DNA from 2 places in the Shinella sp. S4-D37 genome. Region 2 is predicted to be linked to the other one. Evidence: riboswitches for the same ligand, from Rfam matches in the RefSeq annotation. Region 2 holds a riboswitch; the other holds the start of a gene.

Region 1 (15,221 bases), on a different contig from region 2:
ACGACGCCGAACCAGATCAGGTCGAAGCCGGCCGCCTTCAACGGCGGAAGGATGATGGGCGCCGTCATCAGGATGATCGAAACCGGCGGCAGGAAGAAACCAAGCACGATGACGAACGACAGGATGGCCGCAAGGAGCACCCACTTGGACAGGTCGAGGTCGATGATCCACGCCGCCGTGGCCTGGCTGATGTGAAGATAGCTCATCACATAGGAATAGATCAGCGACATGCCGATGATCATCAGCAGCATGGTCGATTCCCGTAGCGTGCCCGAGACGATCGGCATGATCTTCGACGGCTGCCACAGCCTGTACATCGCACCGATGACGAGGAAGGCGAGAACCGCGCCGACCCCGGCCGTCTCCGATGGCGTGGCCCAGCCGGCATAGAGGACGACCATGACGCCGGCGAGGATAAGGACGAAGGGGGCGACCCAGGTGATCATCCGGATCTTCTCGCCGAGCGTGTAGTGCTCTTCCGCAAGGAGCGCGGATTTCGGCGCACCCGAGACATGGACCTGCGCCAGTGCCTGCTGCTTCTCCTTGCTGTAGCGCAGCATCGAATAGCCGGCGAACATCAGGATGAGCAGGAGGCCGGGACCGATGCCGGCCAGGAAGAGCTTTCCGAGGGATACCTCGGCGGCGACGGCATAGAGCAGCATGGTGACGGACGGCGGCAGGAGGATGCCGAGCGTGCCGCCGGCGGCGATGATGCCGGCGGCGAAGCCGCCGGAATAGCCGCGAGCGCGCATTTCCGGGATCCCGGCCGAGCCGATCGCCGAGCAGGTGGCCGGCGACGAACCCGCCATCGCCGCGAACAGTCCGCAGGCGACGGTATTGGCGATGCCGAGACCGCCCGGAATCTTGTAGAGCCAGGCATGCAGTGCGGAATAGAGATCCTTGCCCGCATCCGACCGCCCGATCGCCGCCCCCTTCAGGATGAACAGGGGAATGGCGAGGATGATGACGTTCGCCAGTTCCTCGTAGAAATTCTGGGCGATCGTATCGACGGACGCCGCCGGCATGAAGAAGATCATGAAGGAGACGGCGACGACGCCGAGTGCGAAGGCGATCGGCATGCCGGAAAACATGACGACAAGCGTGGCGACGCAGTAGGCGATGCCGATCCCCCATTGCGGAACGCCCGAGACGAGCGCCATCGGCGACCTGTCCCACAACGCGAAGGCGATGACGGCGACGAGGCCGATGGCGAGCGCGACATAGGACCGCTCCAGAACCTGGAGCGCGACCTGGAGCGCAAGGAGGATCATCCCCGCCGTCAGCAGCGAATAGGGAACCCAGAGCGGAGGCCCCCAGGCGGAGTGCGTGATCTGCCCCTCGACCCAGGCCTCGTGCAGCAGCAGCCCCGACTTCCAGGCAAAGAGGATGGAGAAAGCGAGCACGGCCGTATCGACCACGGTTCGCAGCAGCGCCTTGATGGCCGGCGCCACATGCTCGACGAGATCGATGCCGACATGGCCGCGGACGGCCTGGACGGAGGCCGCCGACAGGAAGATGGCGCCGGCGACCAGGAAGATCATGACCTCGTCCTGCCAGAGGACCGAACGTCCGCTGACATGGCCGAGAACGACGCCGAAGGTCAGGACCATCGCCGCCGCGACCAGCGCAAGCCCGGAAAGCCGGAATGCGATCTTGTTGACGGCGGCAAGAGCGCGGGAAGCCGTGCCGATGGACCCGATAGGGTCCACCGTGTCGGCGCCGAGAATGGCATCGTGTCTGACGTTGCCCATCCGCTCACACCTTCTGAGCCAACTTCAGGAGATCGGCGGCTTCGCTTGACTTGGCGGCATAATCCTTCCAGGCGCTCTCCTCGGCGATCTTGCGCCAGGCGGCCAGGTCCTCGGCGCTCAGGTCCGAGACGGCGACGCCTTTTTCCTGATAGATCTTGGCGACGGCCTCGTCGTCCTTGCGTGCTTCGGCCGTGCCCCACGGTTCCATCTCCGCGCCCACCTCCAGCAAAACCTTGCGCTGGTCCTCGGGCAGACTGTCGAAGATGGCCTTGGACATCAGGAGCGGCTCCAGCATGAACCAGAACGAGCCCGTGCGGGCGGCGGTCAAGGATTTCGCCAGTTCCTCGAGACGGAAGGAGATGAGGCTGGTCGAAGACGTCACTGCCGCGTCGAGCGCACCCGTCTGCATGCCGATATAGATCTCGTTGGACGGCATGGTGGACACCTGGGCGCCCGCCGACGTGAACATCAGGTCCATGTCCCGGCTGCCGCCACGGATCTTGATGCCTTCGACGCTAGCCGGGTTCGTTACCACCTCCCCGCGGGAGGCAACGCCGCCAGCCTGCCATACCCATGAGATGAACTGCACGCCCTTGCTTTCGACAGTCGCGGAAAGCGCCTTGCCGATTTCGGCATTCTTCCACGCCGCCCCTTGCTCGTAGGACGTCACGAGGCACGGCATCAGTCCGAGGTTGCAGGCGTGCACCTCGCCGCCGGCATAGGCGAGCGGGTAGAGGGACATATCCAGCGCGCCCTTGCGCAGGGCCGAGAATTGCGCGTTGGTCTTCATCAGCGACGAGTTCGCGTAGATCTCGAACTTCAGTTCGCCGTTCGTGCGCTTCTCCACTTCCTGGGCGAAGACCCGGACCAGCCGGTCGCGAAAGTCACCTTGCTCTATCGTTCCGCCGGGGAACTGGTGGGAAATCTTCAACGTCGTGGCGGCACGGGCCTTGCCGAGTGTCCCGACGACCGCGGGCATTGCCAGAGCGCCAATCAAGGCCTGTCTGCGCGTAAGGGGCATCATGTAGTCCTCCCTGAAGTAGCGGGCCTCCTCCACGATTGCCCGTCTGTATCAAAGCTACAAGCGGAATGCATTCATTGTCAATCAGATTGCATGCAATAAAAAAGATACTGCATGGAGCCTCTTGCGCCCGGATGAGAAACTGCGCAAAATTTGTTCATGAGCATGAACCAATCGAGCCGCCTCAGAGCGCAAATCGAAGAAGAGATCGCCACCGGAGCCCTCCGCCCCGGCGAACGACTGGATGAAGTCTCCCTCGCGGAAAGGTTCGGTGTTTCGCGAACGCCGATCCGCGAAGCCCTGCAGCAATTGTCCATCGCCGGCCTGATCGAGCACCGCCGCCATCGCGGGGCCGTCGTCAGCGCCCCGGAACCCAACCGGCTGCTCGAAATGTTCGATGTGATGGCCGAGCTGGAGGGCATGGCTGGCGCGCTTGCGGCGCGCCGGCATACCGAGGAGGACCGCAGGATCCTGCTCGACGCGCATGCGAGATGCGAGGCGGCGGCCAACAGCGACGATACCGACCGCTACTATTATGAAAACGAAGTGTTCCATGATGTGATCTATGCCGCGAGCCACAGCGGCTTCCTTGAAGAGCAGTGCCAGGCCCTCCATCGGCGCCTGCAGCCCTACCGGCGCCTGCAGCTTCGGGTGCGCAACCGCATGAAGGTATCGTTCAAGGAGCACTGTGAGATCGTGCAGGCCATTCTCGCCGGGGAGACGGAGACCGCGCGCACCTTGCTGCGCGGCCATATCGCGGTGCAGGGCGATCGCTTCAGCGACCTCATCGCCACGCTCGGCGAACGGGACCGCGAACAGCGGCGCAGCATGTCCTTGGGGTGAGCCGACCCGCGGCCCTTGCGGAACAATCGTGCCGAACTGCCGCCGTTTAAGTTTTTGTTATTTGCTCGGTGACAACATGCCCAGGCAGCGTCCCGCCTGACGGCGTTCAGCCGCAAGCCGACAAGCGCCATTGAGTTCTTTTGCTCTCGCGAAAGAGCACGAAGGTCGACTTCCCCTGCTCCATGATGGAGCGCTTCCACTCCCGAGATACGTGCTCGTGCGGGCCTGCGCCCGACGAGGAAACGTGCAACCGCCCTCGAAGGAGGGCCGCGCGACGAAATCCGCGACACGAGGCGGGCCCGGGAGATGAGCCCACAGGCAGTCGAGACCGTCGTGTTCGATCACGTCATCACCATGCCGGAGGATATCAGCATGACCGATCGCAGCCCCGCTTCCAGGAACGCCCACGACCGCGGCCGGTCCAGGACAAGATTGTCCGGCATATCCGCCCGGCTCTACCTGCTGGTGGGGCTGACGCTCGCCCTCATGGCGGGCACCGTCGCCTTCGGCCTGTTCCAGCAGCACGAGCGAACGATGTCCGAACGCAAGGCAATGCTCCAGGCCATGACCGAAAGCGCGCTGAGCGTGTTCGCCGCCTATCACAAGATGGAGCAGGACGGCACGCTGACCCGTGAAGAGGCGCAGGCGCAGGCAAAACTGGCGGTCGGCTCGGTGCGCTATCAAAAGAGCGAATATTTCTTCGCCTTCGACATGGATCATCGCATCGTGCTCCATCCGAGCCGCAAGGTCGGGCAGGACATGACGGACTACAAGGATGCCAAAGGCAAGCTGCTGTATCGCGAGTTCGTGAAAATGGTGCGCGAGAATGGCGATGGGTTCATCGCCTATCATGCCCCTCGCCCCGGAATGGACGGGCAATATCCGAAATATTCCCATGTCGCGCTCTTCGAGCCGTGGGGCTGGGCGGTCGCCACCGGCGTGTACACCGACGACATCGATGCGATGTTCTGGCACAGCATGATGCTCTTCGGCGGGCTCCTGGCCTTCGCCTTCCTTGCGACCCTGATCGGGACCTATGCGGTCGTGCGCAGCGTCGTGAAGCCGGTGAACCTGCTCACCGCCGTCATGAGCCGGCTTGCCTCCGGTGACGATTCGGTCGACGTGCCGGCCACCGCGCGCCGGGACGAGATCGGCGAGATGGCGAAATCCGTCGAGGTCTTCAAGGAGGCGGCGATCGAGCGGCAGCGCCTCGAAGGCGAGGCAGAGGCCAATCGCACCTCCTTCGAACAGGAGCGGATCGAACAGGAAGCCCAGAAGGCTGGCGTCGCGGCCGACACGCAGTTCGCCGTCGACGGTCTTGCGACGGGCCTTGAACGGCTCTCGCAGGGCGACGTCACCTATCGCATCGAGACGCCGTTCGCCGTTCATCTGGACGGTCTGAGGGAGAACTTCAACAATTCGGTCGCCAAGCTCCAGGAAGCCCTTCAGACCGTTGGTGACAATGCCCGCGGCATCGATGCCGGCGTCAGGGAAATCCGTTCGGCGTCCGACGATCTGTCGAGGCGCACGGAGCAGCAGGCGGCCTCCGTGGAAGAGACGGCCGCCGCTCTCGAGGAGATCACCACGACCGTCAAGGATTCCACGCGCCGCGCCGAGGAAGCCGGCGGGCTGGTTGAGCGGACCAGGGTGCAGGCCGAGAAATCCGGCGAAGTGATGCAGCGTGCGGTTTCCGCCATGCAGGCAATCGAGAAGTCCTCCGGGGAAATCAGCAACATCATCGGCGTCATCGACGAGATCGCATTCCAGACCAATCTGCTCGCCCTTAACGCCGGCGTCGAGGCCGCCCGTGCGGGCGAGGCCGGCAAGGGGTTTGCCGTCGTGGCTCAGGAAGTGCGTGAACTGGCGCAGCGCTCGGCCGGTGCCGCCAAGGAAATCAAGACGCTGATCAGCGCCTCCGGCGAGCAGGTGCGCGCAGGCGCCCAACTCGTCGGAGAGACCGGGACCTCGCTGCAACGGATCGTCGAGCAGGTGCAGGAGATCAACCAGAACGTCTCGGCCATTGTCGAGGCGGCCCGCGAACAGTCGACCGGGCTTCAGGAGATCAACACGGCGGTCAACACGATGGATCAGGGCACCCAGCAGAATGCCGCCATGGTCGAGGAGACGACCGCCGCGAGCCACGCGCTGGCAGCCGAGGTCGGCGCGCTGAACAGGCTTCTTTCGCAGTTCACCCTCTCGCAATCGGCGAAAGAGCCCGCTCTTCAGTCGGCTGCCCAAAAGCAACCGGACGCAATCGCCGCCGGGACGCCTGTCCGAAGGCTGGCGGCCGCCGGCGGCCAGACATGGAGAGAATTTTAAGTCGCGTCACAGTCCTTCGGTGCCGCTCGCTTCAACGCGGTTCGATCGCCGGGGCCACGGGCTCCCGGGTGGAGATCGAACCGCATATCTTCTTCCTGCTTTTTCTTCCGCCCCTTCCATAGGGCCGCCGGATAGGATCCGGAGCACGAGAGTGGATCGTCAGAAATCCCAGTCGTCATCCTCGGTCGCGACGGCCTTGCCGATGACATAGGACGAGCCGGAGCCGGAGAAGAAGTCGTGGTTCTCGTCGGCGTTCGGCGAGAGGGCGGAGAGGATCGCAGGATTGACCTTGCACGCTTCCGGCGGGAAGAGCGCCTCGTAGCCGAGGTTCATCAGCGCCTTGTTGGCGTTGTAGTGCAGGAATTTCTTCACGTCCTCGGTGAGGCCGACGCCGTCGTAGAGTTCCTCGGTATACTTCGCCTCGTTGTCGTAGAGCTCCAGCAGAAGGTCGAAGGCGAAGTCCTTGATCTCCTGCCGGCGCTCCTCCGACAGTCGCTCCAGCGCGCGCTGGAACTTGTAGCCGATATAGTAGCCGTGCACGGCCTCGTCGCGGATGATGAGGCGGATCATGTCGGCCGTGTTGGTGAGCCTGGCGCGGCTCGACCAGTACATCGGCAGATAGAAGCCGGAATAGAACAGGAAGCTTTCGAGGAAGACGGAGGCGACCTTCTTCTTCAAAGGATCGCCGGACCCATACTGCTCCAGGATCAGCGCGGACTTCTTCTGCAGGAACTCGTTCTCCTCCGACCAGCGATAGGCATCGTCCACATCCGGCGTCAGGCAGAGCGTCGAGAAGATCGAGGAATAGGAGCGCGCGTGCACCGCCTCCATGAAGGAGATGTTGGACAGCACCGCCTCCTCGTGCGGCGTGACGGAATCGGCCATCAGCGTCACCGCGCCGACGCCGTTCTGGATCGTGTCGAGCAGGGTGAGGCCGGTGAAGACGCGGATGGTGAGCTTCTGCTCCTCCGGCTTCAAGGCCGCCCAGGACGGAATGTCGTTGGAGAGCGGCACCTTTTCCGGCAGCCAGAAATTACCGGTCAGGCGGTTCCAGACCTCGAGGTCCTTGTCGTCGTCGATGCGGTTCCAGTTGATGGCGCGGATGGCGCTGGCGGCCTTCGGGGCCTTGGTCTTCACTTGGATGTTCATGTCGGTCACCGGATATCAGAGGGCGCAGGAGACACAGCCCTGCACTTCCGTGCCGGACAGCGCCATCTGGCGAAGGCGGATGTAGTAGATAGTCTTGATGCCCTTCTTCCAGGCGTAGATCTGCGCCCGGTTGATGTCGCGCGTCGTCGCCGTGTCACGGAAGAACAGCGTCAGCGACAGGCCCTGGTCGACATGCTGCGTCGCCGCCGCGTAGGTGTCGATGATCTTCTCCGGGCCGATCTCGTAGGCATCCTGGTAATAGTCGAGATTGTCGTTGGTCAGATAAGCGGCCGGATAGTAGACGCGGCCGATCTTGCCTTCCTTTCGGATCTCGATCTTCGAGACGATCGGGTGGATCGAGGAGGTCGAGTGGTTGATGTAGGAGATCGACCCGGTCGGCGGCACGGCCTGGAGGTTCTGGTTGTAGAGGCCGCCGTCCATGACGGCTTTCTTCAGCGCCTGCCAGTCCTCCTGTGTCGGGATATGGATGCCGGCCTCTTCGAAGATACCGCGCACCTTCTCCGTCGCCGGCCGCCATTCGGCTTCCGTATATCTGTCGAAATACTCGCCCGAGGCGTATTGCGAGTTCTCGAAACCCTTGAAGCTCACGCCCTTCTCGACCGCCAGCCGGTTCGAGGCGCGGACCGCGTGATAGGTCACCGTGTAGAAATAGATGTTGGTGAAGTCGATGCCTTCTTCCGAACCGTAGAAGATGCGCTCGCGGGCGAGATAGCCATGCAGGTTCATCTGGCCGAGGCCGATGGCGTGGCTGTCGTCGTTGCCCTTTTCGACGGAGGGGACCGAGGAGATGTGGCTCATCTCCGAGACGGCCGTCAGCGCGCGAATCGCGGTCTCGATCGTCTGGCCGAAATCCGGTGAGTCCATCGCGGCCGCGATGTTGAGCGAGCCGAGATTGCAGGAGATGTCCTTGCCCATCTTCGCATAGGAGAGGTCGTCGTTGAACGCGCTCGCCTCGCTCACCTGCAGGATTTCCGAGCACAGATTGCTCATGGTGATGCGGCCGGCGATCGGGTTCGCCCGATTCACCGTGTCCTCGAACATGAGGTAGGGATAGCCCGACTCGAACTGGATCTCGGCGATGATCTGGAAGAAGTCGCGCGCCTTGATCTTCTTCTTGCGGATGCGGCCGTCCTCGACCATCTCGCGGTACTTCTCCGTCACCGAGATCTCGGTGAAGGGCACGCCGTAGACGCGTTCCACGTCGTGGGGCGAGAAGAGGTACATGTCCTCGTTGTTCCTGGCGAGCTCGAAGGTGATGTCCGGGATCACGACGCCGAGCGACAGCGTCTTGATGCGGATCTTCTCATCCGCATTCTCGCGCTTGGTGTCGAGGAAGCGCATGATGTCCGGGTGGTGGGCGTGGAGATAGACCGCGCCGGCCCCCTGCCGCGCGCCGAGCTGGTTGGCATACGAGAACGAATCTTCCAGGAGCTTCATCACCGGGATGACGCCGGAGGACTGGTTCTCGATCTGCTTGATCGGCGCGCCCATCTCGCGAAGATTGGTCAGCGACAGCGCGACGCCGCCGCCGCGCTTGGAAAGCTGGAGCGCCGAATTGATGGAGCGGCCGATGCTCTCCATGTTGTCCTCCACGCGCAGAAGGAAGCAGGAGACGAGCTCGCCGCGCTGCTTCTTGCCGGCATTGAGGAAGGTCGGCGTCGCCGGCTGGAAGCGGCCGGAGATGATTTCATCCACAAGATCGCGGGCAAGCGCCTCGTCGCCGCGCGCCAGCGTCAGCGCCACCATGCAGACGCGGTCCTCGTAGCGCTCCAGATAGCGTTTCCCGTCGAAGGTCTTCAGCGTATAGGACGTGTAATATTTGAAGGCGCCGAGGAAGGTCGGGAAGCGGAATTTTTTCCCGTAGGCGTGATCGAAGAGATCGCGCACGAAATTGAAGGCATACTGGTCGAGCACGTCCTGCTCATAATAGCCCTCCGTCACCAGGTAATCGAGTTTTTCCCTGAGGTTGTGGAAGAACACGGTGTTCTGGTTGACGTGCTGGAGGAAATATTGCTTGGCCGCCTGCCGGTCCTTGTCGAGCTGGATTTTTCCATCCTCGTCGTAGAGGTTCAGCATGGCATTCAGCGCATGATAGTCCAGCGCCGTGATTTCCGGCGTCTTGGCCGGCTTCTCGATCGTCATCGTGTCCAAAATCGTTCCAGTCCCTGTCTGACGTTGTCGACATCCTCATCCGTCCCGAGCAATTCGAAGCGATAGAGGAACGGCACGGCGCATTTCGCGGCGATGATGGTGCCCGCGACGGCATATCCGGTGCCGAAATTTGTGTTGCCCGCCGCGATCACGCCGCGGATCAGGTTTCGGTTGCGCGGGTTGTTGAGGAAGCGGATGACCGGTTTCGGCACCGCTCCCTTCTCACCGCCTCCGCCATAGGTCGGCGAAACCAGCACGAAGGGCTCTTCGACCTCCGGCGGCTCCTCGGTGGCATCGACGGGCAGGCGCTGGGCCTCGACGCCGAGCCTCTCCACGAAGCGGTGGGTGTTTTCCGACCGGCTGGAAAAGTAGACGAGTCCCGCCATTGCGCCGGCTCAGGCGAGCGCACTGATCATATCCGGACGGAAGCCCGCCCAATGCTGCTCGCCGGCAATGACGACGGGAACCTGGCGATAGCCGAGGCCTTGGACGAGCGCGAACGCATCGGCATCCTCGGAAATGTCGACGACGCTGTAGTCGATGCCCTGACGATCAAGTGCGCGGGTAGTCGCGGTGCACTGGACGCAGGCGGGCTTGGAATAGACGGTGATGGACATGGCTTCCTCGTGATCGGGCAATCGGGCATGGGAGATCGCTCGGTCATCCGCCGACAACCGTTCGATGAGCTGAAATAGATGGACGACCGCCGTGGCGACGGCCGGGCGCCGTTACTCGCGCGCAGGAACTGGAAACAGGATCGACATGACTTCACCCCGAGACATTTTCGCGGGGCATCAAGGGAGACGGCGGGGCGGCATCATTCCGCAACCCAACGCTCGCCTGCCGGACACCCCGCCCGTGGACGTTCATGTGCGAGGCAGGTCTCCTGGCTTGCGGGTCGCGGCATCCGTCCGCCTTCCCAAGGCATTTGCGCCCCAGTGGCTCTGTCGAACGAATGCTCGCCGCTTACAGTTGCGGGGGCAGCTCCGGATATTCACGACCATCATGGTCGCCCCGGATTCCCGTCTTAGCCTTCGACATTTTCGAATCGAAGGAACCTCGAACACAAGATATAGTAGACGAGCCAAGAAATGCGTCAATGGCTATGATCGATTATCAACGGCTTCCCCACAGCCAGGGGAAATGAGGCGCACTGTTCGAAATGCGACGCGGCGAATGTCGTTAGGGATCGCCAAAATCCTTCGAGAGTGAAGTATGTTCTCCTTGTCTTGGGTGCCGCATTGCTCGGTCGCAATGCGGATAATTGGGAAGCCGGTGAAAGTCCGGCGCTGCCCCCGCAACGGTAGCAGAGCGCAACGTCGACGAATGCCACTGGGTTTGTCCACCTGGGAAGGCGTCGATGGTCCTAAGGGACGGCTCTGAAGTCCGGAAACCAGCCCGAGATGACATGAAACGACTGATTGCGGTGGGCGATCGGGCGACGGCATGCCCGATACGGGCATGCCGGAGCGCGATTCCATCCAACAGTCCCTTTGGGATCAGGACAATGGACATTCGCAGCGACGTTCTCCACAAACTCAGGAACCGGCGTGAAGGCCACAGCCTCGAACAGGCCTTCTACATCGACCCCGACCACTACAGGCTCGACCTCGAGACGATCTGGTATCGTGACTGGCTGTTCATCGGCCATGACTGCGAGATCCCGAGGGCGGGCAACTATTTCACCGTGCAGATCGGCGATTATCCCGTGGTCGTCACCCGCGACCGCTCCGGTACGGTCCGGGCGCTGCATAATTCCTGCCGCCACCGCGGCTCGCGCGTCTGCACGCAGCACAAGGGCTCGTCGGCCAAGCTTGTCTGTCCCTACCACCAGTGGACCTACGAACTCGACGGCTCGCTGCTCTTCGCCCGCCACATGGCCGAGGATTTCGACAGGACGCAGCACAGCCTGAAGCAAATCCACTGCGAGACCGTCGGCGGGTACATCTTCATCTGCCTTGCCGACGAGGCCCCGGATTTCTCCGCCTTCCGTGGCATGGTCGAGCCCTATCTCGCCCGCCACCGCCTCGGCGAGACCAAGGTCGCCTTCGAAAGCACGATCGTCGAGAAGGGCAACTGGAAGCTCGTCTGGGAAAACAACCGCGAGTGCTATCACTGCGCCGCCAACCATCCCGAACTCTGCCGCACCTATCCGGAAGCGCCGAGCGCCACGGGCGTGCAGGGGGCCAAGGACGATCCGGTCATCGCCGAGCACTGGGCGAAGTGCGAGGCATCCGGCCTGCCGAGCGAGTTCCGCATGTCGCCGACCGGGCAGTTTCGCGCCGCGCGCATGCCGCTCATCCAGGAGGCCGAGAGCTACACCATGTCGGGTGCCCGCGCCGTCGCACGTCCGCTCTCCAACGACGTCCTGGAAAACCATATCGGCACGCTGCTGCTCTTCCACTATCCGACGACGTGGAACCATGTGCTGGCCGACCACGCCATCACCTTCCGCGTGCTGCCGCTCGGCCCCGAATTGACGCAGGTCACGACGAAATGGCTGGTCAACAAGGATGCCGTCGAGGGCATCGACTACCGTCTCGACGAACTCACCCATGTCTGGACCGAGACCAACGATCAAGACCGCCGGATCGTCGAGGAAAACGCCTTCGGCATCCGCTCACCGGCCTACCGGCCCGGCCCCTATTCACCGGAGGACGAAGGCGGCGTCATGCAGTTTGTCGAATGGTATTCGAACTTCATGATCGATCGCCTGGGCAACAAGAAACCGATGTCCCGAGTGGCGTGATATGACGACAATTGCCCCGTTCCGTCACTTCGATGAGCTTCATCCGTGGCATGACCGCCATAACCTACTCGAATGCATCGCCGCCACCGTGGAAACGGCCGACGTGATGACCTTCACCTTCAGTTCCGACCACAAGAACTGGTTCCGCTATTTGCCGGGCCAGTTCGTCACGCTGGAACTGCTGGTCTCGGAAGAGGAACCGGTCATGCGCACCTACACGCTGTCCTCGACGCCGTCGCGGCCGTTCTCCGTGGCCGTGACGGTGAAAGCGCAGAGGAATTCGATCGGCACCCGCTGGATGTTCGACAACCTGCGCCCCGGCATGAAGCTGAAGGCCTTCGGCCCGCTCGGCGACTTCTCCTTAGTGCGCTATCCGGCGGAAAAATACCTGTTCGTCTCGGCAGGGTCCGGCGTCACGCCGATGATGTCGATGACACGCTGGATGGCGGACTGCGCGCCGCAATCGCATGTCGCCTTCGTCACCTGCGCCCGCAAGCCGGAGGACCTCCTGTTCAAGCCGGAACTCGAATGCCTTGCCGCCCAGATGCCGAACCTGGCGCTCGGCTTCGTCGTGGAGGGGCACAATCCGCGCGACGGCTGGCATGGCCTCACCGGCCGCATCGACGCCGCCCGCCTCTCGCTGCTCGCGCCCGACTTCCGCGAGCGCACCGTCTTCTGCTGCGGCCCGGAACCTTTCATGCGCGGCGTGCGCGACATGCTGAAGGTCTGCGGCTTCGACATGGACCGCTATCACGAGGAAAGCTTCCAGCCGGCCGCAGCGCCCGCGCCGGAGGAGATCGCCATTCGCGCCGGCGCCGGCGAGCAGGAGACCGACGCCAACGCCGTTTCCACCGTCACCTTTACCATGGCCGGCAAGGACGCTAAATGCCTGCCCGGCCAGACCATCCTGCAGACGGCCCGCGCAGTGGGCGTGCGCATCGGCGCGGCCTGCGAGGGCGGCCTCTGCGGCACCTGCCGTGTGCTGAAGATTTCGGGCGAGGTAGAGATGCGCCACAATGGCGGCATCCTCGATGACGAAATCGAGGAGGGCTACATCCTCGCCTGCTGCTCGCGGCCGATCGGGGATGTCTCGATCGAGGCGTAGGAGGAGTTCCTATATGGCGGCGGCAAGGGCGTCGTCGTGACGCCATCCGCTGATGATTTCGGGATGTCCGGCGATTGCGAGATCGGTGATCCCGTATCGGGCGAGAACGCCGGTCTCCAGCAGGTCCATCGAAGACGTGAACGGCCCGGCGGGCGGATTGACGCCACCGCCGATCACGAGCACATCCGTCACGCCCGCCCCCTCGGCCAGCCGGCCGAAGCGGGCTTCGAGTGTGCCCTTCGAGGCAATCCGGCGCGCGGCGAGATGCGGGACCGGTATGTATCCCACATGTCGCCGGCCTGTCGCTGACGCGCGGACCGCTGAGGCCGTAAAGCCGTAGCGCTTCCCGCTGTATCTAGTGGTGACGACGTTGACCGCAGAGCAGAGGGGAGACATGCCGTTGCGCAACGTGGCCTTGTCCACGATATCGAAGCCGTGCTTCACCATGTTCATGTCGGCCTCCTGCTCCTCAGCCAGCGCTAGGCCGAGAGTTCTTTTCGGACGATTTCCGCGCCTGCAGCCAAAGCATTCAGCTTGCCTCTTGCTACACGGCGAGACAGGGGCGCCATCCCGCAGTTCGTGCAAGGGCAAAGTTTGTCCGCATCGACAAACTGAAGCGCCTTTCGCAGGGTCGCGGCCACTTCCTCCGGGGTTTCAATGGTATTACTCGCCACGTCGATGGCCCCGACCATCACCTTCTTGCCTCGAACAAGCTCGATGAGATCCATCGGAACATGAGAGTTGTGGCATTCGAGGGAGATCATACCGATACTGGATTTCTGCAGCTTGGGGAACGATTCCTCATATTGCCGCCACTCCGACCCCAGGGTCTTTTTCCAATCCGTATTGGCCTTGATACCGTATCCATAGCAGATATGGACAGCGGTCTCGCATTTGAGGCCCTCGATTGCTTTCTCCAGTGTGGCGACGCCCCAGTCATTCACGTCATCAAAGAAGACGTTGAATGCGGGCTCGTCGAACTGGATGATATCGACGCCGGCAGCTTCCAGCTCCCTCGCCTCCTCATTGAGGATCCTGGCAAATTCCCAGGCCAGCTTTTCACGGCTCTTATAGTGGTTGTCAAAGAGCGTATCGATCATCGTCATGGGACCCGGCAGAGCCCATTTGATAGGCTGCTTCGTCTGCTGACGTAGAAATTTGGCGTCTTCGACGAAAACCGGCTTCTGGCGAGACACGGCGCCCACGACTGTGGGGACACTCGCATCATAGCGATCCCGGATTCTGACGGTCTCGCGTTTTTCAAAATCAACCCCGCCGAGGTGCTCGATGAATGTCGTGACGAAATGTTGGCGCGTTTGCTCGCCATCGCTGACGATATCGATGCCCGCCTGTCGCTGATCATCCAACGACAAACGCAAGGCGTCCCGTTTGCCCTCGATCAGTTCCTTATCCTGCAACTTCCAGGGCGACCAGAGTTTCTCGGGCTCTGCAAGCCACGAGGGTTTGGGCAGGCTCCCGGCGGTTGACGTGGGCAACAGTCTTTTCATGTTGTGCGACCTTATGTTTATGAGTTCGTCAGCGGGCGTGATTGGCAGACCATTGCTCAAGAATGGCCCCGTACGGTTTGATGAAGTGCTCCTCGGCGAACTTCCCCTGCTCAATCGCCAGCCGGCTCCGTTCTTCTCGATCGTAGACAATCCGGGTCAGGGAGTAGTCCTGGTGCTTCAGATTCGGCTGATAGCAGGCACCCGCCGCGGAATTGGCGTTGTAAATCTCGGGTCGATAGATCTTCTGAAAGGTCTCCATCGTGCTGATGGTGCTGATGAGCTCAAGATTGGTATAGTCATCGAGCAGATCGCCGAGAAAATAAAATGCCAAAGGCGCAACGCTATTCGGCGGCATGAAAAATCGAACCTGCAATCCCATTTTCCCAAAATATTCGTCGGTCGAGGAGAATTCATTCTGTGTGTATTCGACGCCCAATACAGGATGACGATTTTCCGCCCGATGATAGGTTTTGCTGCTTGATGCGCTTAGGCATATGACTGGCGGCTTGTTGAAATGCTCTTTGTAAGCATTTGAGTTCAGGAAACACTTGAACAAGTTTCCATGCAGATCGCCAAAATTATCCGGCGTGCTGAACCAAGGTCG
Region 2 (15,221 bases):
CGACGGCGCGGCTGGCATCGGTGACGTAGACGGCCTGGCCGCGCTCGTAGCGCGGATGGATCTTGACGGCGGTGTGCACGCGGCTCGTCGTCGCCCCGCCGATGAGGAGGGGAATGTCGAACCCCTCGCGCTCCATCTCTGAGGCGACATGCGCCATCTCGTCGAGCGAGGGCGTGATGAGGCCGGACAGGCCGATGATATCCACCTTCTCGGCCTTGGCCGTCTCGAGGATCTTCGTCGCCGGCACCATGACGCCGAGGTCGACGATCTCGTAATTGTTGCAGGCGAGCACGACGCCAACGATGTTCTTGCCGATATCGTGCACGTCGCCCTTGACGGTCGCCATCAGGATCTTTCCCGCGCTCTGCCGTTCGCCACCGCCGCCATTGGCAAGCTTCTCGGCCTCCATGTAGGGCAGCAGCACGGCGACGGCCTGCTTCATCACGCGGGCGGACTTCACCACCTGCGGCAGGAACATCTTGCCCGCGCCGAACAGGTCGCCGACGACGTTCATGCCGGCCATCAGCGGGCCTTCGATGACATGCAGCGGACGCTCGGCGTTCTGCCTTGCCTCTTCCGTGTCTTCCTCGACGAATTCGGTGATGCCGTTGACCAGCGCATGTTCCAGCCGCTTTTCGACCGGCCATTCCCGCCAGGCGAGGTCGCGCTCCTTGGCCTCCTTGCCACCGGCGCCCTTGAAGCGCTCGGCGATCTCCAGCATGCGCTCCGTCGCCGTGCCGCCGACCGTAGGCACGCGGTTGAGTACCACGTCCTCGCAGGCCTCGCGCAATTCCGGCTCGATCGTGTCGTAGACGGCGAGCTGGCCGGCATTGACGATGCCCATGTCCATGCCCGCCTGGATGGCGTGGTAGAGGAAGACGGCGTGCATCGCCTCGCGCACCGGCTCGTCGCCTCGGAAGGAGAAGGAGAGGTTGGAGACGCCGCCGGAAATATGGACGTGCGGCAGGCGCGCGGTGATCTCGGCCGTCGCCTCGATGAAATCGACGCCGTAATTGTCATGCTCCTCGATGCCGGTGGCGATCGCGAAGATGTTCGGGTCGAAGACGATATCCTCCGGCGCAAGGCCGGCGACCTCGGTGAGCAGCCTGTAGGCGCGGGTGCAGATCTCCACCTTGCGCGCCTTCGTGTCGGCCTGGCCCTTCTCGTCGAAGGCCATGACGACGACGGCGGCGCCATAGGCGCGCACGAGTTTCGCGTGGTGCAGGAAGGCTTCCTCGCCCTCCTTCAGCGAGATGGAATTGACCAGCGGCTTGCCCTGCACGCATTTCAGGCCCGCCTCGATCACCTCCCATTTCGACGAATCGATCATAACGGGGACGCGGGCGATATCCGGCTCGGCGGCGATCAGGTTGAGATATTCCACCATCGCCCTGGTGGAATCGATCAAGCCCTCGTCCATGTTGATGTCGATGATCTGCGCGCCGTTCGCCACCTGGTCGCGGGCGACGTCCAGCGCCGCGGCGTAGTCGCCGGCGGTGATCAGCTTGCGGAATTTGGCCGAGCCGGTGACGTTGGTGCGCTCGCCGACATTCACGAAGGGAATGGCCTCGGTCAGCGTGAAGGGTTCGAGGCCCGAAAGGCGCATGTGGCGCGGGATATCCGGGATCTCGCGCGGCTTGTGGCGCGTGGCGGCCTCGGCGATGGCGCGGATATGGTCCGGCGTCGAGCCGCAGCAGCCGCCGACCACGTTGACGAGCCCGTCGCGCATGAAACCCTCGATCTGGGCGGCCATCTCCTCCGGGGTCTCGTCGTACTGGCCGAAGGCATTGGGCAGGCCGGCATTGGGATAGGCGCAGACGAAGGTCTGGGCGACGGACGAGATTTCCGCGAGATGGGCGCGCATGGCGTTGGCGCCGAGCGCGCAGTTGAGGCCGACGGAGAAGGGGTCGGCATGGCGCACCGAATTCCAGAAGGCCTCCGGCGTCTGGCCGGACAGCGTGCGGCCGGAAAGGTCGGTGATCGTGCCCGAGATCATGACGGGCAGCTCGATGCCCTTTTCCTCGAAGATCGCGCGCGTCGCGAAGATCGCCGCCTTGGCGTTCAGCGTGTCGAAGATCGTCTCGATCAGGATGATGTCGGCGCCGCCGTCGACGAGGCCGCGCACCTGTTCGGCATAGGCGACCCTGAGATCGTCGAAGGTGACGGCGCGGTAGCCGGGATTGTTGACGTCGGGCGAGATCGAGGCGGTGCGGTTGGTCGGCCCGAGCGCGCCGGCGACGAAGCGGCGGCGGCCGTCCTTTTCCTGTGCCCTGAGGCCGGCGCGGCGGGCAAGGCGCGCGCCGTCACGGTTCAGCTCATAGACCATGTCCTCCATGCCATAGTCGGCCTGGGCGATGGTGGTGGAAGAGAAGGTGTTGGTCTCCAGGATGTCGGCGCCCGCCAGCGCGTAGCGGTAGTGGATGTCCTCGATCGCGCCCGGCTGGGTCAGCGTCAGGAGGTCGTTGTTGCCCTGCTGGTGACAGGCGCAATCGCCGAAGCGTGCTCCGCGGAAATCGTCCTCGGCCAGCTTCAGCGTCTGGATTTCCGTGCCCATGGCGCCATCGAGCACCAGGATGCGCTCGCGCGCGGCGGCCTGGAGAGCAGCGCGAATCTCGCCTCCGTCGCGCGGCGGTAGTTCGGGTCCGAACAGGGTCTCCAGGTGCGATTTGGCCATGGCAAAGCCCTCCGGTGCAGCAATCCTGCACCGGAGATCACATAAAGATATCTTTATGTCAATATGTCTTTATGCGTTTCCGATCAGTGCATCGACCGGTCCGAACCCGCCAGCGAGGCGAAAAGCGCCTTCAGCCGGGCAATATCGGGATCGACCTTTTCGTAGCGCGCCAGCTTCTGCACCTCCTTCAGCGCCTCGCTGGCAAGGTCGACGCCGCGCGGCTGCCAGAGCAGCCAGGAGATGAAGATGGATTCCGGCCTTCCAGCGCCGGCAAGATCGTCATTGATGATGGCAAGCATTTCTTCCCCAATCGGAAAATTGGGGGATGACCGGACGCACGCTGCTGGAACGTCGCCGAAAGGCGACAGCAAGCGCACCACTGGGACACCCCGCCCATGGACGTTACGACTGTCAGGGCAGGTCTCCTGGCTTGCGGGTCATCGCGTCTGTCTCGCCTTCCCGGTGAAGATCCACCAGTGGCATGGAGCGACAGCAGCTCGCCGTTCACAGTTGCGGGGGCAGCGCCGGTCTTGGCGCTCCTTTCGGAGCATCGCACCGGCTTCCCTCTTAGCCTCCGAGCCGAATTGACCCGGAAGACCCTGACGGCGCCAGAGTGGCGTGGCGAAGGCGACAAGTCAATGGCGCGAAAGCCTCCTGGGACGGGTTGGACACAAGCTGGAGCGCCCGCAGGACAGGGCCGGGAACTTTTCCCCGCCTCGCCCATTTGGCATTTTCCTGCTTCTTGCGTCCGCTCGCCTCGTGCGAGAGGCGTGCGATTCACCAAAACCGCAGATGAGGGTCGATGCTGCGCCATCCGGTCATGTTGACATGTTGCAAGTCTCTGTCCTTACGGCTAAAAAATGCCGTTTTCATGCACCACGCGGCCAGGATGCCGATCAGCGTGTCGCTTGAGCCATGTCCACCCCGATCGCGCCGTCCTGGCGCTGTTTGGTCGCATGGCTGATCGCGGCACCGAGATGAAGCCTGCCCGCAAAAAACCGTTCGGCGCAATGGCCGTCGCCGGATGGTTCAACATGGCCGGATCCAGAATCAGAAACATGCCCCTTCATAATACGCCGCAAGCCTCCTCGCGCGATGCTGACGCCAAGCAGATCGACTATAACGATTCGATCCGCGCCACCTATCTGACGCTGGAGGAGCTGGCCGATTGCGGCGAGGCGCTGGCGCGCGACAAGCGCGCGCCGCTGCCCGGTTTCCATCCCTTCGAGTTCCGCGCCCGGCACAAGGAGAACGAGAAGGAAATCTTCCGCGTCTACCGCGCGACGGCCAAGGACGTCGAGGCGGGTGCGCAGATCACGCCGGCGGCCGAATGGCTGCTCGACAACTACTATGTCGTCGAGGAGGCGATCCAGGAGGTCCGCCGCGACTTCCCGCGCCGTTTCTATCGCCAGCTTCCGACCATCGAGGTCGAGGGACAGGTGATGCCGCGCACGCTCGCGCTCGCCTGGCTCTATGTCGCCCATACCCACAGCGGCGTCTCGCACGAGGGCCTGACGGCCTTCGTGCAGGGCTTCCAGAAGGTCGACGCGCTGAAGATCGGCGAGCTGTGGGCCCTGCCCTCCTTCATCCGCTTCGTGCTGCTGGAGAACCTGCGCCGCATTTCCAGCCGCGTCGAGCGCTCGCGCAAGATGCGCTTCAAGGCCAACGAGGTAGCCGACGAACTGGTCCGCCTCAACGATCCGGAAAAGTCCATCGCGCATCTCCAGACGCTGGAAAGCTTCATCGCGGACAACACCTTCGTCATCCAGCTGCTCTATCGCCTGCGCGACGGCCTTCAGGCCTCCGGCGCGGTGATCCAGTGGCTGGAGCGCAAGATCGAAAGCCGCGGCAGCGACCTGGAAGAGCTGATCGTGGCGGAGAACAACCGCCTCTCCTCGGGAAACGTCACGATGAGCTCGCTCATCAAGAGCCTGCGCGCGGTCGACGATACCGAATGGCCCGTCTGGTTCGAGAGCGTCAGCCGCCTCGACGAGGCGCTGCGCCAGGGGTCGGACTACAGCGACCTCGACTTCGGTTCGCGCAACAAGTATCGCAACACGATCGAGCGCTTCGCCCGCCGCTCCGGCAAGACCGAGCTGGAAGTGACCGAGACGGCGCTGGCGATGACAGCGGAAGACGCCGCGGCGCATGTCGAGGACCTCGACTACGAGGCCAATGTCGCCGCCTTCCTCGTCGGCAAGAAGCGCAAGCTGCTGGAAAAGCGCATCGGCTACCGCCCGTCGATCGTCCAGCGCGCCGTTCGCTTCGGCCGCAAGCTCGACTGGTTCGCCATCGCCGGGCCGAACATCATCCTGACGCTGCTCGCGATGATCGCGGTCTATTATTTCCTCGACCAGATCGACATTCCCGACGGCGCCTGGCTGATCATGCTGGTGCTCTTCGCGCTGCCGGCCTCCGAGGGTGCGACGGGCCTCTTCAACACGCTCGTCACCTTCTTCGTCACGCCCTCGCGCCTCGTCGGCTACGAGTTCAAGGACGGCATTCCCGAGGATGCCCGCACGCTCGTCGTCGTGCCCTGTCTGATCTCCAAGCGCGACCATGTCGACGAACTCGTGCGCAATCTCGAAGTCCACTACCTCGCCAATCCGCGCGGCGAGATCTATTTCTCGCTGCTCAGCGACTGGGCCGACAGCGAGGCGGAGGAGACCCCCGCCGACCTCGACGTGCTCGACTATGCCAAGCGCGAGATCGCGACGCTTTCGGCGCGCTATGCCTATGACGGCCGCACGCGCTTCTACTTCCTGCACCGCCGCCGCCTCTACAATCCCTCCGAAGGCTGCTGGATGGGCTGGGAGCGCAAGCGCGGCAAGCTGCACGAGCTGAACCTTCTCCTGCGCGGCGACGGCGACACGACTTTCCTGCCGGGCGCCAACATCGTGCCGGCGGACGTGAAATACGTCATGACGCTCGATTCCGACACGCGCCTGATGCGCGATGCGGTGACGAAGCTCGTCGGCAAGCTGCACCACCCGATCAACCGTCCGGTCATCGACGCGGAAAAGGGCGAGGTCACCGCCGGCTACAGTATCCTGCAGCCGCGCGTCACCCCGTCGCTGACGACGGGCAAGGAAGCCTCGACCTTCCAGCGCATCTTCTCCGCCGACCGCGGCATCGATCCCTATGTCTTCACCGTCTCCGACGTCTACCAGGACTTTGCCGGCGAAGGCACCTTCACCGGCAAGGGCCTCTATCACGTCGACGCCTTCGAGGCGGCGGCGAAGGGCCGCATCGAGGAGAACTCCGTCCTCAGCCACGACCTGCTCGAAGGCTCGCTGGCGCATTGCGCGCTGGTGACGGATGTCGAGTTGGTCGAGGACTTCCCGACCCGCTACGGCACCGAAACCTCGCGCCAGCATCGCTGGGCGCGCGGCGACTGGCAGTTGCTGCCCTACATATTCGGCCCGTCGAGCGGTATTTCCATGCTCGGCCGCTGGAAGATGTACGACAACCTGCGCCGCAGCCTCATCCCGATCGGCTGGCTCGTCGCCTCCGTCATGGGCTGGTACTACATGGAGCCGCGTCAGGCGCTGGTCTGGCAGCTCGTGCTGATCTTCCTGCTCTTCGTCGCCCCGACGCTCTCGCTGATCTCCGGCGTCATGCCGCGCCGCAACGACATCGTCGCGCGCGCCCATGTCCATCGCGTGATCTCCGATATCCGCGCGGCGAACGCGCAGGTCGCGCTGCGCATCGTCTTCATCGCCCATTCGGCGGCGCTGATGGCCGATGCCATCGTGCGCTCGCTCTACCGCACCGTCATCAGCCGCAAGCTGATGCTGGAATGGCGCACCGCCGCGCAGGCCGACAGCACCGCGCGCGGCGGCATCGCCGCCCACTACAGGTCGATGTGGCAGGCGCCGGCGCTTGCCGTGCTTTCCGTGGCGCTCGCCATGATCTCGGATACCGGCCTTCCCTATATCGGCATTCCCTTCGCCCTCGTCTGGGCGCTGTCGCCGATGATCGCCTGGTATGTCAGCCGGACCGCCGAGACCGAGGACCAGCTCGTCGTCTCCGACTATGTGGCGAGCGAACTGCGCAAGATCGCGCGGCGCACCTGGCGCTATTTCGAGACCTTCGTCACCGCCGAGCAGCATTTCCTGCCGCCGGACAATTTCCAGGAGACGCCGCAGCCGGTGCTGGCCGAACGCACCTCGCCGACCAATATCGGCGTCTATCTCCTCTCGGTCATCTCGGCCCGCGATTTCGGCTGGATCTCGTTCGAGGAGACGGTACGCCGGCTCGAACAGACGATCGCCACGATCGACGGCATGCCGAAATATCGCGGCCACCTCTACAACTGGTATCGCACCAACACGCTGGAAACGCTGGGTCCGCGCTACGTCTCGGCGGTCGACAGCGGCAACCTGGCCGGCCATCTCATCGCCGTCTCCTCCATGTGCCGCGAATGGGCGGAAGCCCCCTCGGCCCATCTCCAGGGCAGCCTCGACGGCATCGGCGACGTCGCCTCGATCCTGTCGGAGACGCTGAAGGACCTGCCGGACGACCGCAAGACCGTGCGCCCGCTGCGCCGCCTCATCGAGGAGCGCATCACCGGCTTCAAGAATGCGCTGGCCGCCGTCAAGCGCGAGCACGAATTCGCCTCCATCCGCGTCATCAACCTCTCGGTGCTGGCGCGCGACGTCAACAAGCTGATCGTCAACTTCGACCACGAGATCAAGTCGGCCGAGAGCGGCGAGCTTGCCAAATGGGCGGGCGCGCTGGTCGCCACCTGCGAGGCGCATATCGCCGACAGCGTGTTCGACCTCGGCAGCATCGAGGGCCTGCGCGACCGCCTCGTCGTGCTGCGCGACCGCACGCGCGACATCGCCTTCTCGATGGATTTCGGCTTCCTCTTCCGCCCGGAACGCCGCCTCTTGTCGATCGGCTACCGCGTCGAGACGAACGAGTTGGACGAGGCCTGCTACGACCTGCTCGCCTCCGAGGCGCGCCTCACCAGCCTCTTCGCCATCGCCAAGGGCGACCTTCCGACCGAGCACTGGTACAAGCTCGGCCGCCCGGTCGTGCCGGTCGGCTCGCGCGGGGCGCTGGTCTCCTGGTCGGGCTCGATGTTCGAATACCTGATGCCGCCGCTCGTCATGCAGGAGCGCCAGGGCGGCATCCTCAACCAGACGAACAATCTCGTCGTGGTCGAGCAGATGAACCACGGCCGCCGCCTCGGCACGCCCTGGGGCATTTCGGAAGCGGCCTTCAACGCCCGCGACCACGAACTGACCTACCAGTACACCAATTTCGGCGTGCCGACACTCGGCCTGAAACGCGGTCTCGGCCAGAACGCCGTCATCGCACCCTATGCCTCGCTTTTGGCGACGCAATATGCGCCGAAGGCAGCGCTGGAAAACCTAGAACGCCTGCGCAAGCTCGGCGCGCTCGGGGTCTACGGGTTCCACGATGCCGTCGACTTCACGCCGACCCGCGTGCCCGAGGGCAAGACCTGCGCCGTCGTGAAGAACTACATGGCGCACCATCATGGCATGTCGATCGCCGCCGTCGCCAACGTCGTCTTCAACGGCGCGCTGCGCGAGCGCTTCCACGCCGATCCCGTCATCGAGGCGGCCGAACTGCTGTTGCAGGAAAAGGCGCCGCGCGACATTCCGGTCATCAATGCCAAGCGCGAGCCGGAGACCGTCGGCAGCACGCAGGCCGACCTGTTGCGCCCGGAAATCCGCATCATCAAGGAACCCTTCCTGAAGGAACGCGAGACCGTCTTCCTGTCGAACGGCCACTATGCCGTGATGCTGACGGCGACGGGCGCGGGCTATTCGCGCTGGAACGGCCAGTCCGTCACCCGCTGGAAGCCCGATCCGACCGAGGACCGCTGGGGCTCCTTCCTCTTCCTGCGCGACACCGCGACGAACGACTGGTGGTCCGCCACCGCCGAGCCGAGGCGCGCGGAGGGCGAGGTGACGAAGACCCAGTTCGGCGACGACAAGGCCGAGTTCATCAAGACGGTCGGCACGCTGACCAGCGAGGTCGAGTGCATCGTCGCCACCGAGCACGATGCCGAAGGCCGCCGCCTGACGTTGCTCAACACCGGGCCGGAAGACCGCTTCATCGAGGTGACCTCCTACATGGAGCCGGTCATCTCGACCGATGACGCCGACAACGCCCACCCGCTGTTCTCGAAGATGTTCATCAGGACGGAGATCGGCAAGCGCGGCGACGTCATCCGCGCCGAGCGCCAGAAGCGCAATCCGAACGAACCGGACATGGTGATCGCCCACCTCATCGTGGACAATGCCGGTCCCTCGCGCCGCACCGAGATCGAGACCGATCGCCGCCGCTTCATCGGCCGCGGCCGTTCGCTGGCGACCGCCGCCGCCTTCGATCCGGGCGCGCAGCTTTCCGGCACGGACGGCTTCACGCTCGATCCGGTCCTGGCGCTGCGCCGCGTCGTGCGCGTGCCGGCGGGCAAGAAGGTCAAGGTCATCTTCTGGACCATTGCCGCGCCGAGCCGCGCGGAGGTGGACGCCGCCATCGACCGCTACCGCCATCCGGACAGCTTCAACCACGAGATGATCCATGCCTGGACGCGCTCGCAGGTGCATATGCGCCATGTCGGCGTCACCTCGCAGGAGGCGGCGAGCTTCCAGATGCTCGGCCGCTACCTCACCTATCCGGACATGCACCTCAGAGCCGACACCGGCACGATCGAGAACGGCCTTACCGCCCAGTCGGCGCTCTGGCCGCTGGCAATCTCGGGCGATTTCCCGATCTTCGTGCTGCGCATCAACGACGAGATCGACGTGGAAGTCGCCCGCGAGGCGCTGCGCGCGCAGGATTACCTGCGCCATCGCGGCGTCGTCGCCGACCTCGTCATCCTCAACGAACGCGCCGCCTCCTATGCGCAGGACATGCAGCACACGCTCGACCATATGTGCGAGAACCTGCGCATCCGCAGCCAGTCCGACGGTGCGCGCCAGCATGTCTTCACCGTGCGCCGCGACCTGATGGACGTCACCACCTGGCAGGCGCTGCTGGCGACGGCCCGCGCCGTCTTCCATGCCCGCAACGGCACGCTCTCCGACCAGATCGCCCGCACGGTCTCCCTCTTCGCGACACCCCGCGGCGAGGAGGAGACGAAGGCGGAAACGGCACCGGCACTACCCGCGCCGAAGCCGCCGGCTCCCGCAGGCGAGCCGGTGGAGATCGACGGCAAGGGCCTTGCCTTCTGGAACGGCTTCGGCGGCTTCAACGAGGAACGCCGGGAATATGCCGTGCGCCTTCGCGGCGGCGAGGCGACGCCCCAGCCGTGGATCAACGTCATCGCCAACCCGCATTTCGGCTTCCACGTCTCGGCGGAGGGCGCGAGCTACACCTGGAGCCGCAATTCACGCGACTTCCAGCTCACCCACTGGACCAACGATCCGGTCATCAACCGCCCCGGCGAAGCCTTCTATGTCAGGGACAACGAGCGCGGCACGGTCATCGCGCCCTTCGCGGCCCTGTCGCGCAGGAACACCGTGAAGTTCGAGACCTGGCACGGCCTCGGCTACACGGCCTTCCGCAGCTGGGAGGACGGTATCGAGCTCGATCTCGTGCAGACGGTCGATCCCGAGGAGCCGGTCAAGTATTCCCGCCTCGTCGTCAAGAACACCGGCGACACGGAACGCAGCCTGACGGTCTACGGCTATGTCGAATGGGTGCTGGGCAACAGCCCGGCGAAAACCGCGCCCTTCGTTCTGACCAGCCATGACGAGGAGAGCGGCGCGCTCTTGGCCACCAATCCCTACAGTTTCGATTTCGCCGGAAGGACGAGCTTCTTCGCCGTCGATGCGCCGGTCGCCAGCTTCACCGCCCGGCGCCGCGATTTCATCGGCCGCGGCGGCGATATCGTACTGCCGGATGCCGTCGCGGCCGGGCAGCCCCTTTCGGGATCGGCCGAAGGCATCGGCGATCCCTGCGCGGCGCTTGCCGTCGATATCGCGCTGAAACCGGGGGAGAAGCGCGAACTCGTCTTCGTGCTCGGCGACACCGACGATGCGGAAGGCGCCCCGGCGCTTGCCGAGAAAAGCCGCAAGACCGATTTCGACGCCGTCATGGCCGCCGTGCGCACCTATTGGAGCGATTTCACCGGGACATTGCAGGTGAAGACGCCGGATGCCGCGCTCGACCGGATGGTCAACGACTGGCTGCCCTACCAGGCGCTCGGCTGCCGCATCCAGGCCCGTTCGGCCTTCTACCAGGCGAGCGGCGCCTTCGGCTTCCGCGACCAGTTGCAGGATACGCTGGCCTTCGTCCTGCACCGGCCGGAGCTTGCCCGCCGCCAGATCCTCAACGCGGCCGCGCGCCAGTTCGTCGAGGGCGACGTGCAGCACTGGTGGCTGCCCGACAGCGGCGCGGGCGTGCGCACCATGATCTCCGACGACGTGGTCTGGCTTGCCCATGCGGTGGAATATTACTGCCGCACCACCGGCGACCGGGCGATCCTCGACGAGACGCTCGCCTTCATCGAAGGCGCGCCGCTTGCCGAAGGCCAGCACGACGCCTTCTACACGCCGGAGCGCTCGGCCGAGGAAGCGCCGCTCTACGAGCATTGCGCCCGGGCGCTCGACCTCGCGCTTTCCCGCACCGGGGAGAACGGCCTGCCGCTCATTCTCGGCGGCGACTGGAACGACGGCATGAACCGCGTCGGCCAGGCGGGCCGCGGCACGAGCGTCTGGCTCGGCTGGTTCCTGGCCGGCACGCTTTCCGGCTTCATCTCCGTCGCCCGCGAGCGCGGCGACCATCAGCGCGCCGACCGGTGGCAGGAACATCTCGGCCATCTCAAGGTGGCGCTGGAAACCGCGGGCTGGGACGGCGCCTACTACCGCCGCGGCTATTTCGACGACGGCACGCCGCTCGGTGCGGCCGAAAATGCCGAATGCCGGATCGATTCCATCGCCCAGAGCTGGAGCGTCCTGTCCGGCGTCGGCGATGCGGCACGCTCGCGGCAGGCGATGGATGCGGTCATGGACCAGCTGGTCGACCGGGAGGCCGGCATCATCCGCCTCTTCGCCCCGCCCTTCGTCGAGACGCCGCAGGACCCGGGCTATATCAAGGCCTATCCGCCGGGCGTGCGGGAAAATGGCGGACAATATACCCATGCCTCGACCTGGGTCGTGCTGGCGCTCGCCCGCCTCGGCCGGGCGGAGGCTGCCTGGACCTGCTTCAACATTCTCAACCCCGTCAACCACACGCTGACGCCGGAAGCCGCCGAGCTTTACCGCGTCGAACCCTATGTCGTCGCCGCCGATGTCTACGGCGAAGGCGAGCGCACGGGCCGCGGCGGCTGGTCCTGGTACACGGGCTCGGCCGGCTGGCTCTACCGCGCGGCCGTCGAGGGCATCCTCGGCATCCGCAAGGAAGGCGGCCGCCTCTTCGTCGATCCGGTGCTGCCGGCGGCGTGGGACGGCTACGAGGCGACGCTCGATCTCGACGGCCGCACGCTGTCGATCCGGGTGGAGCGGGCCGACGGCGGTGGATGGCGGACGAGCGTGAACGGCACTGTCATCAAATCTTCAAGCGAGGGCTATTTGCTCTGATCCACGCCATCCGGATCAGAGCATCATGACAGACGGACATGGACCGACGGGCGTCGTGCCGCGGCAACGCGACACGCGCCTCGACGTCTTCCGGGCCCTCGCCCTCCTGACGATCTTCGTCAATCACGTTCCCGGCCAGTACCTGGAGCACCTGACGCACAAGAATTTCGGCTTCTCCGATTCGGCCGAGGCCTTCGTGCTGATCTCGGGCATGTCGGTGGGCCTTGCCTATGGCGCGCGCTTTGCCGTCGGCGAACGGCTGGCCGTGACGCTGCGCATCCTTCGCCGGGCGCTCACGCTCTATGTCGCCCATATCATGACGAGTGTCATCACCTTCGCCATCTTCGCCGGCGGCGCGCTGTGGTTCGCCCGGCCGGACCTATTGTCGGAAATCAACCTGCGCGCCGTCGTCGACCGCACGGAGCAGGGCGTCGTCAGCATGGTCCTGCTCGGCCACCAGTTCGGCTACAACAACATCCTGTCCATGTATGCCGTGGTGTTCCTGATGCTGCCCGGCTTCCTCTGGCTCTACCAGCGTAGCGCCCTGCTGCTGCTCGCCGTCTCCGGCACGCTCTGGCTGTGCGCCGGCATCTGGCAGATCGCCCCGTCGAATTTCCTCGACGACGGCTATTGGTTCCTCAACCCGCTGTCCTGGCAGTTCCTCTTCGTCATCGGCTTCGTCGGCGTGCTGCGGGCGAGGGGCAAGGGATTTCCGCGCAACACCGTCCTTTCGGCGCTGTCGGCCGCCTATCTCGGCCTCTCCTTCGCCTGGGTCGTCTTCTCCTGGTGGAACATCGACTTCTCCCACGGCCTGCCGGCGGTGCTGACGGGCTTCGACAAGACCTTCCTCTCGACGACGCGGCTGCTGCATGTGCTGGCGGGGGCCTATCTGGTCGCGACGATCCCTGCCCTGTCCAACTGGGCCGCACTGCCGCTTTCCCATCCGCTCGCCGCGATCGGGCGGCATTCGCTGGCGATCTTCATCTTCGGCACGATCCTCGCCATGGCCGGGCAGGTGATGCTGTTCGTGACGGGCAGGGACCCCGTCATCGGCACGCTCTATGCGCTCGTCGGCATCGCGCTGCACGTCGCCTATGCGCGCTATCTCGACTGGCAGGCCGCCGTCATCGCCGAGAACGCGAGACGGCAGGGCCTGAAGGCCCTGCCGGTCAAGGGGAGCGATGCGCCGCCGTAAGGGCGGCTCAGGCGGCCGTGTGGCTCCGGCGCACGTCGTCGTCCGTCAGGATGCCGCTGGCGCGCAGCAGGGCGGCGAAGCGGCCGTTGCTCTGGCTGAGATCGTCGAACGTACCCATCTCGGCGATCTTGCCGTGGTCCATGAAGACGACAAGATCGGCCTCGCGGACCGTCGACAGACGATGCGCGATGATGAAGGTCGTGCGGTTTCGGCGCAGGGAATCGATGGCCGCCTTCACGCGCGCCTCCGTCTCCACGTCCAGCGCGCTCGTCGCCTCGTCCAGCACGAGGATCGGCGCGTTCTTGAGGATCGCGCGGGCGATCGCGATGCGCTGGCGCTCGCCGCCCGACAGGCGGTTGCCGCGTTCGCCGACATGCGTCTCGTAGCCACCCTGGCGCGAGGTGATGAAGTCGCCCGCCGCGGCCGCTTCCGCCGCCGCCTCGATCTCCTCCTGCGTCGCGCCTTCGCGGCCGAGGCGGATATTGTCCGATATCGAGCGGTTGAGCAGGCCCGCATCCTGGAAGACGGTGGCGATCGAGCGGCGCAGGGACCGGCGCGTCACGGTCGAGATATCGACGCCGTCGATGAGGATCTGGCCGGATTTCGGCTCGTAGACACGTTGCAGGAGGTTGACGAGCGTCGTCTTGCCGGCGCCCGTCGGGCCGACGATGGCGACGGTCTGGCCGGCCTCCACCGTGAAGGAAACGTCGCTGACGCCCTGGGTGGCGTTGGCGAAGTCGAAATCGACGTTGCGGTATTCGACCTTGCCCTTGACCTCGCCGAGATCGCCGGCGCTGGTCGGCTCCTCGCGCTCCTTGACGGCGTCCTCCAGCGAGAAGAAGTCCTCCAGCTTGGCGCGGGCCTCGAAGATCTGCGTGGCGAAGGCCTTCATCTGGTCGAGGCGGCCGATGAGCAGGCCGGCGAAGCCGATGAAGGCGATGACGTCGCCCACCCGGATCTCGCCCTGCTGCACGAGCACCGTGCCGATGACGAGGATCGTCATCATCGAGATCGTCGAGGCGATGCGGTTGAGGGCGCTGGCCAGCGCCCACCAGTCGAGCACCGGATATTGCGCATTGATCAGCCGTTCGGCAAAGCGCTTCAGTTCCCGCGTTTCGGCCTCGATGCGGTTGTAGCTGTGCACCACCGAGACGTTGCTGATCGAATCGGACACATGGGAAAAGACGGTGTGATAGTGGTTCTCGACCGAAGCCTGGCCTTCGCGCGTGCGGTTCATCACCACCTTGCCGATGATGACATAAAGTATGCCGAGCACCACGAGCACCAGCGAGAGGCGATAGTCCATCGCAAAGGCCGTGGGGATGAGCAGGACCAGCGCGACGGCCGTAGCAAGGTGCGTGCGCATGAATTCGAGCCAGAGGCCGAACAGCGTCTCGCAGGCGCGCAGCAGCGTATGCAGCGCATTGGACGTGCCGCGCTGGCTATGCCAGGCGAGCGGCATGGAGATGATGCGGCCGAAGGCTTCCGTCAGAAGGCTCGCCCGCCGGCCATGGGCCAGCCGGTCGGCCTCGCGCGCGACGAGCACGAAGGCGATCGTGTTGAACAGGCCGAAGCCTGCCCACAGGAAAAGCATGGGCGTCACGTCGCCCTTGGTGGAGATGGCGTCGATGATGCGGCCGAACAGGATCGGCTCGGCGATGGCGATCACCGCGAGCACGATATTGGCCGCGACGACCGAGCCGACGCGCAGCTTGTAGACGCCGAGATAGCGGAGGGCTCTTGTATAGACCTGAAACAAAGACACGAATGCGGGCCTTTCCGGCGATACCTG

Evidence for each region. A riboswitch is a leader RNA that binds a small molecule or an ion and turns the genes downstream of it on or off. The one in region 2 is predicted to bind cobalamin.
Region 1: linked by a shared signal. The riboswitch ahead of AB3G45_RS01430 (aromatic ring-hydroxylating dioxygenase subunit alpha) and the one ahead of AB3G45_RS26740 (hypothetical protein) in region 2 are both predicted to bind cobalamin.

What each region holds. Positions count from the first base shown of each region.
Region 1 covers NZ_JBFNXL010000001.1:303,355-318,575, reverse strand. The annotation lists gene AB3G45_RS01475 (TRAP transporter large permease) at 1-1,160, opposite strand, end outside; partial or broken gene AB3G45_RS01470 (TRAP transporter small permease) at 1,239-1,610, opposite strand; gene dctP (TRAP transporter substrate-binding protein DctP) at 1,756-2,772, opposite strand; gene AB3G45_RS01460 (GntR family transcriptional regulator) at 2,932-3,615, shown strand; gene AB3G45_RS01455 (methyl-accepting chemotaxis protein) at 4,102-5,934, shown strand; gene nrdF (class 1b ribonucleoside-diphosphate reductase subunit beta) at 6,094-7,083, opposite strand; gene nrdE (class 1b ribonucleoside-diphosphate reductase subunit alpha) at 7,099-9,246, opposite strand; gene nrdI (class Ib ribonucleoside-diphosphate reductase assembly flavoprotein NrdI) at 9,243-9,641, opposite strand; gene nrdH (glutaredoxin-like protein NrdH) at 9,651-9,872, opposite strand; cobalamin riboswitch at 10,114-10,332, opposite strand; cobalamin riboswitch at 10,470-10,672, shown strand; gene AB3G45_RS01430 (aromatic ring-hydroxylating dioxygenase subunit alpha) at 10,763-12,004, shown strand; gene AB3G45_RS01425 (2Fe-2S iron-sulfur cluster-binding protein) at 12,006-13,109, shown strand; gene AB3G45_RS01420 (hypothetical protein) at 13,119-13,562, opposite strand; gene AB3G45_RS01415 (methionine synthase) at 13,589-14,617, opposite strand; gene AB3G45_RS01410 (DUF1852 domain-containing protein) at 14,646-15,221, opposite strand, start outside.
Region 2 covers NZ_JBFNXL010000005.1:3,926,551-3,941,771, reverse strand. The annotation lists gene metH (methionine synthase) at 1-2,674, opposite strand, end outside; gene AB3G45_RS26740 (hypothetical protein) at 2,758-2,973, opposite strand; cobalamin riboswitch at 3,072-3,291, opposite strand; gene AB3G45_RS26735 (hypothetical protein) at 3,528-3,734, opposite strand; gene AB3G45_RS26730 (glucoamylase family protein) at 3,733-12,234, shown strand; gene AB3G45_RS26725 (OpgC family protein) at 12,260-13,429, shown strand; gene AB3G45_RS26720 (glucan ABC transporter ATP-binding protein/ permease) at 13,437-15,194, opposite strand.